DNA from 2 places in the Micromonospora sp. CNZ296 genome. Region 1 is predicted to be linked to the other one. Evidence: predicted binding sites of a transcription regulator. Region 1 holds the regulator's gene; the other holds the start of a gene.

Region 1 (3,406 bases):
GGCGGTGGCGCACCAGACCTCCGCCGACGTGACGGAGCCGACCTGCGTCCAGGTCATGCGCCGTGGTTACCAGCTCGGCGAGCGGCTGCTGCGGCCCGCCATGGTCGCGGTCGCGGACCCGGAGTAGTGCCGACCCGTGACGTCCCGCCCGCCCGCACCGGGCGGGCGGGACGACCGGGGTTCGACCCGTGGAAGGGGGTGGACCGGTGAGTTCCAAGGACTGGATCGAGAAGGACTACTACGCCGCGTTGGGCGTGGACAAGTCCGCCTCCTCGGACGAGATCAAGAAGGCGTACCGCAAGTTGGCCCGGGAGTCGCACCCGGACCACAACCCCGGCGACACCGGCGCCGAGGAGCGGTTCAAGACCGTCTCCGAGGCGTACGCGGTGCTCGGTGACGAGAAGAAGCGCCGTGAGTACGACGAGATGCGCTCGCTGTTCGGCTCCGGCGCCTTCCGGCGCAACGCCCGCGGCGCGGGCCAGCCGGGCGGCATGCCGTTCGACGTCTCCGACCTGTTCGGCGGCGGCGCCGGGGGTGGGGACAGCCGGTTCAGCGGCGGCGGCTTCACCGACCTGTTCAGCTCGATCTTCTCCGGCGGTGCAGGTGGCGGCGGTCCGGCACGTCCGCGCGGCCCGGCCCGCGGCCGGGACGTCGAGACCGAGGTGGCGCTCGACTTCGAAGACGCGGTACGCGGCGTCACGCTGCCGCTGACGCTGCGCGCGCCCGGCGTCTGCGACACCTGCCACGGCAACGGCGCGAAGCCCGGCACCCAGCCGGTGGCCTGCCCGGTCTGCCACGGTGCCGGCGTGACCACCCGCAACCAGGGGTCGTTCAGTTTCTCCGAGCCGTGCCGCAACTGCCAGGGTGTCGGCACGATCGTCGAGGAGAAGTGCCCGGAGTGCCACGGCACCGGCGGGGTCACCAAGACCCGCACGCTGCACGTCCGCTTCCCCGCCGGGGTGTCGGACGGGCAGCGGATCCGCCTGGCCGGCCGAGGTGAGCCCGGCGAGCGGGGCGGTCCGGCGGGCGACCTGTTCGTGCAGGTCAAGGTCCGCCCGGACGAGCTGTTCGGGCGCACCGGGGACGACCTGACCCTGAACGTCCCGATCACGTACGCCGAGGCGGTTCTCGGCACGGACCTGCGCGTGCCGACCCTGGACGGGACGGTGACCCTGCGGGTGCCACCGGGTACGCCCAGCGGGCGGGTGCTGCGCGCCCGCGGCAAGGGCGTCGTACGCAAGGACGGCCGCGCCGGTGACCTGCTGGTCACGCTCGACGTGGTGGTTCCGGCGAAGGTCTCGGACGAGGCGCGGGCGGCGCTGGAGACCTTCGCGGCGCAGACTCCGCCCGCCGCGCGGGAACATCTCGACGCGCGGGTACGTCGATTCAGTTGACGGCGGCACCGGAGGTGAGCGGGCATGTCGGAGGAGTACGTCGGCTCGGGTGACCAGGCATACGAGGCCAAGGTCTTGATGATCTCGGTGGCCGCGCGGATGGCGGGGATGCACCCCCAGACGCTGCGCCAGTACGACCGGCTGGGCCTGGTGCAGGCCGGCCGGGCGTCCGGCGGCGGTCGCCGGTACAGCGTCCGGGACGTGGTGCTGCTCCGCGAGGTGCAGCGGCTCAGCCAGGACGACGGGATCAACCTGGCCGGGGTCAAGCGGATCATCGGGTTGGAGCGGCTGCTCGAAGAGGCGCAGCAGCGGGTGGCCCGGCTGGAGGCGGAACTGGACGCCGCGTACCGGCGGATCGCCGAGCTGGAGTCGCTCGGCGGCTTCCCCCGCGGCGACCTCGTGCCCACCAACCGCACGTCCACCGCGCTCGTCGTCTGGCGTCCGCGCCGCGCTCCCGACCGCTGATTCCGTACCTGAAGGCCGGCGCGCCCCGCTCCCCCGGGGCTGCGCCGGCCTTCGTCGTTCCCCGGTCGGTTCGCGGGCCGGGTCAGGGGAAAGCGGGGTACGGCAGAGCGGGGTCAACTAGGCTTTTCCGTAGGGGCAAAAGCCCCAAAGCGGATTCCGGGCTGGCGGGGGGAGTCATGACGGAACCGGCGAAGAAGGTGGCCGAGCGCGCGGAGGAACGGCTGGAGAAGGTGGCCGAGAACGTGCGCGAGCGGTTCGACCGGGTCACCGAGGGACGCTTCAGCGACAAGGTCAAGGAAGGGCGCTTCGCCGACCAGACGGACCACGGCGTGGACCGGGCGCGGGACGACGAGCGGCGCAAGAAGCAGGGCGGGTCGACCTAGACGATCCGCCGACGTGCGGGCCGGGATCCACGGGGGATCCCGGCCCGTTCGTGTTCTGCAGGGCCGGCCGGGACGTCAGGTTGCTCCCGGCGGGCACCACGCACCCGCCCTCGCGGTCGATCATGAAGTTGGCGGCGACAAACCGGACACCAAATACCGCCAAGTTCATGATCGACCAGGCCGGTCGGGTCGACGGCCAGTGAGGTCGACGTGGGCGGGTCGAGGTGGTCAGAGGCGGCGGTTCTCGCGGACCAGGCCGCCCTCGCACCAGTCCCGGTAGACGAAGAGATCCGGCCGGGCGAGCAGCACCCGGCTGTTGTGCGCCCAGTTGCGCATCAGGTCGTCGCCGGACTTCTCGGCCTGCTCGACCAGCTTGCGGAACCGGCGCTTGGGGTGGGCGCGGAAGTTCGTCCGGATGCCGTCGGCGGCGTAGATGTAGAGGCAGTGCAGCGTGAACCGCCGCGCCGGGCAGCCCTGATCCATGGCCAGATCGAACAGCGTCTGCACCAGATGGTCACCGGCTACCAGCAGATCCCAGTCGGGCGGCATCGAGGTCAGCGGCACCGAATCCGGCTGATAGGCCCACGCCCGAAGCTCGGCGGGCGAGGGATCGACCGGGTTGGCGAAGCCGCGGAACGTCTCTTCCTGCACGCTCACCGGCCGACCTTCCGCTTGCGCTGGCGGGGGCGCAGGCCACCCGCGGACCCTGGCTGCTGGGCCGAAACGTTAACGCGGTTGGACGGAGCAGGGGTAGACCTTCCCGGGATCAATTTGACAACGCCGGGCCGGATCTGCCCTGCGGCTGATCCGGCCCGGCCCGGTCAGTCGCCGGTGCCCAGGGGCAGCGGCGCGGGCGGCCGTGCGGCGGCGGCGCGGGTGCGCAGCCACTGCTTGAACCACGGGCTGTCCGGCAGGCGGGCGAGCAGCGGCCCGGTCACCACCGTGATCAACACGTACGCGGTGGCGAGCGCGGCGAGCTTCGGCTCCACCGGGTAGACGGCCGCGACGGCCAGCCCGGCGATGACGATGGAGAACTCGCCGCGCGGAGTCAGCGCCAGGCCGGCCCGCCAGCGTCCGGGCTCGGCGATTCCGGCCCGGCGGGCGGCCAGGTAGCCGGTGGCCACCTTCGTCGCCATGGTCACCACTGCGAGCAGCAGCGCGGGC
Region 2 (3,406 bases), on a different contig from region 1:
GAATTCGTCGGTCCGCCGGGATCACCAGTCAACTACCGGATCGTGAAGGAGAGCAATTCGATGCGCAGGTCCACACGGGCGCGCCGGTCATCCGGTAACGCGCGGAGCAAGCGGATGCTGGCGGTTGTCGGCACGCTCGCGGTCTTCGGCGGCATCGTCGCCGTCACCCAGATCTCGTCCGCCCAGGACCGGCGGACGACCACCCGCGCCGCCTCGGCGTCCTGCGTGCCCGCGAGCCCCGGGGCGACCGCCCCGGACGGCCAGGGCAGCACCACCCGTACCTGGCAGAACGGCCGCTGGGTCCGCAACCACTGGGGCGACGGGCAGATGTCGCCGGCCGAGTGCCAGCAGACCAACGCGGGCGGCGCGGGCGCCGGCACCCCGACCGTGGCCTGCCCGGACGTCCGGGGCCGGCTGCCGCAGGTGCCCGGTCAGGCCCGCGCCGAGGTGGACCGCACCCTGGCGCTGCTGGAGTCGCAGATCGCCGACGCGAACCGGCGGCTCGCGGCGGAGGGCCGCAACGGCGGCGAGTTCATCAACAACGCGATCCTGCGTCCGCTCGCGGACAAGCGGACCGCGGCGCTCAACCGGATCGCCACCGCCATCGGCCGGGTCGCCCAGCGCCCGCAGGGCCTGGACCAGCTCGCCCAGTGCGCGGTGACCGACACCCCGCAGAACGGCGGCCAGAACGGCGGGAACAACAACGGCGGTCAGAACGGCGGCAACAACAACGGGGGCCAGAACGGCGGCAACAACAACGGCGGTCAGAACGGCGGGAACAACGGCGGCGGGAACAACAACGGCGGTGGCCAGAACAACGGTGGCGGCAACGGCCTGAACGTGCTCGCCAAGGACTGCTCCGGCAGCCAGCTCCAGGCGCACGACGGCTTTCAGAACGGCAACCGGTGCGTGAGCACCGCGTTCGGTGAGGTGGGCGCCGCGGCGAACAACCCGTCGCTGCTGATCACGCAGTTCCCGAACCAGGTGCGGCGCAACCAGCCGTTCACCCTCCGGGTCACCACCAAGAACCTGGTGCGGGACCGCTTCCTCGCCGCCGGCCAGGGCGGCTACTACCTGGAGAGCTCGCTGCTCAACGGCCAGGGCCTGGTGCGCGGCCACTTCCACACCGCCTGCCGCATGCTCGGCAGCACCCGGCAGCCTCCGAACCCGCAGGACGTGCCGGCCTTCTTCGTGGCCACCGAGGACGGGCGGGGCGGCAACCAGCCGGACGACGTGCTGATCCAGATTCCGGGCCTGGCGCAGTCGGGCGTGGCGCAGTGCGCGGTCTGGGCCGGTGACGGCTCGCACCGCATCCCGATGATGGAGCGGGCCAACCAGACTCCCGCCATCGACGTGGTGCGCATCCGGGTCAACTGAGCGGGCGAACGGCAGCGGCCGTCCGGGGGACTCCTCCGGGCGGCCGCTGCCGTTCCCGCGTACGGGCACGGTGAAAGGTGATCCCGGAAGAAATTTCGTGCCGGCGGTATCCGGCCGGATGAAAAGCGCTGACCGTAGAAAGCCGATCGGGGCCGCGCCGATTTCTCAGCGTGACCCCGGGATGCCCGACGGTGAACCGGTGGCGGTCAGCGGTTCTTGTACGCCTCGACCACCGACACCGGGATGCGCCCGCGCTCGGAAATCTCGAACCCGTTCTTGGCGGCCCATTCCCGGATGGCGCGGTTCTGCTCGCGGTCCATTCCCGAGGTGCTCGGCCGGGCGGTGCGGCGTGCGCCGCGGGCGACCTCGGTCGCTCCCCGGCCGATTCGCCTGCCAGCGCTGATGTACGGATCCAGCGCCTTGCGCAGGACGCCCGCGTTCTCGTCGGAGACGTCGATCGTGTACGCCACGCCGTCCAGGCTGAACTCGACGGTCCGATCGGCCTTTCCGCCGTCGAGGTCGTCGGTCAGAACGGTGATTACTTTCCTTGCCATCGCCATTACTCCCTGTGTCGGGCGGGGTGTGGCTAAGAGTTTGACCTACCGCGCGGTAATTCCGCAACAATAGCCGACTGTTTCCATTCGGCGGGTCGCGGTAAAGGGCGCCGCCATTGGGTGCGGAGCGCGGGAACGCGGCGCTTCGTAGTGGCGTGGGTCACAACCCGGAACAAGGGGCACGTTTTGTTACTTGAGCCAGACACGCTCAACCAACGTGATGGCAGGTGTTCGATGGCAACTCTTCCGGTACTCCCACTGACCGACGCCGTCCTGCTGCCCGGGATGGTCATCCCGGTGACCCTCGACCCGACCACCCAGGCCGCCGTCGACGCGGCCCGCGCCACCGGCGACAAGGAACTCCTGGCCGTACCCCGCCTCGACGGCGAGTACGGCTCCGTCGGCGTGGTAGCCACGATCGAGAAGGTGGGCCGGCTGCCCAGCGGCGAACCGGCGGCGGTCGTCCGCGGTCTCACCCGCGCCCGCATCGGCTCCGGCGTGCCCGGTCCCGGCGCCGCGCTCTGGGTCGAGGCGACCGAACTCGACGAACCCGCACCGGCGGGCCGCGCCCGCGAACTCGCCCGCGAGTACCGCGCGCTCATGACCTCGGTGCTGCAGCAGCGCGGCGCCTGGCAGGTGATCGACGCGATGGAGCGGATGACCGACCTGTCCGAGCTGGCCGACTCGGCCGGTTACGCGCCCTGGCTCAGCCTGACGCAGAAGACCGAATTGCTCGCCGCGCCGGACGTCACCGCCCGGCTGGAACTGCTCGTCGGCTGGGTGAAGGAACACCTCGCCGAGCAGGAGGTCACCGAGCAGATCAACAGCGACGTCCGCGAAGGGCTGGAGAAGTCCCAGCGCGAGTTCCTGCTCCGCCAGCAGCTCGCCGCGATCCGCAAGGAACTCGGCGAGGACGAGCCGGACGGCTCCGCCGACTACCGCTCCCGGGTGGAGTCCGCCGACCTGCCGGAGAAGGTCCGCGAGGCGGCGCTGCGCGAGGTCGGCAAGCTGGAGCGGGCCAGCGACGCCTCACCCGAGGCGGGCTGGATCCGTACCTGGCTGGACACCGTCCTGGAGATGCCGTGGAACACGCGTACCCAGGACAACATGGACCTGGCCGCGGCCCGGGCCGTGCTCGACGCCGACCACGCCGGCCTGGCCGACGTGAAGGACCGCATCCTGGAGTACCTCGCGGTGCGCAACCGGCGCGCGGAGCGCAACCTCGGCGTGGTCGGCGGACGCGGTTCCGGCGCGGTGCTGGCCCTGGCCGGTCCGCCCGGTGTCGGCAAGACCAGCCTCGGCGAGTCGGTCGCCCGGGCGCTGGGCCGCAACTTCGTCCGCGTCTCCCTCGGCGGTGTCCGGGACGAGGCGGAGATCCGCGGTCACCGGCGCACCTACGTGGGCGCGCTGCCCGGCCGGATCGTGCGGGCGCTGCGCGAGGCCGGCTCGATGAACCCGGTCGTGCTGCTCGACGA

The links. Region 1 encodes HspR, which represses chaperone genes until heat shock. Its sites were predicted from a motif close to TTGAGTNNNNNNNACTCAA; they were not measured.
Region 2: lon (endopeptidase La) is a predicted target of HspR. The motif match lies at 2,125-2,143, and genes of this name have one in related genera.

What each region holds. Positions count from the first base shown of each region.
Region 1 is NZ_VISW01000015.1:139,862-143,267, reverse strand. Features, by position in the region: gene grpE (nucleotide exchange factor GrpE) at 1-127, shown strand, start outside; gene dnaJ (molecular chaperone DnaJ) at 207-1,394, shown strand; gene FB455_RS24130 (heat shock protein transcriptional repressor HspR) at 1,419-1,859, shown strand; gene FB455_RS24125 (hypothetical protein) at 2,036-2,242, shown strand; gene FB455_RS24120 (hypothetical protein) at 2,471-2,899, opposite strand; gene FB455_RS24115 (cation:proton antiporter) at 3,064-3,406, opposite strand, start outside.
Region 2 is NZ_VISW01000018.1:81,416-84,821, reverse strand. Features, by position in the region: gene FB455_RS26290 (hypothetical protein) at 115-1,377, shown strand; gene FB455_RS26285 (histone-like nucleoid-structuring protein Lsr2) at 1,584-1,931, opposite strand; gene lon (endopeptidase La) at 2,166-3,406, shown strand, end outside.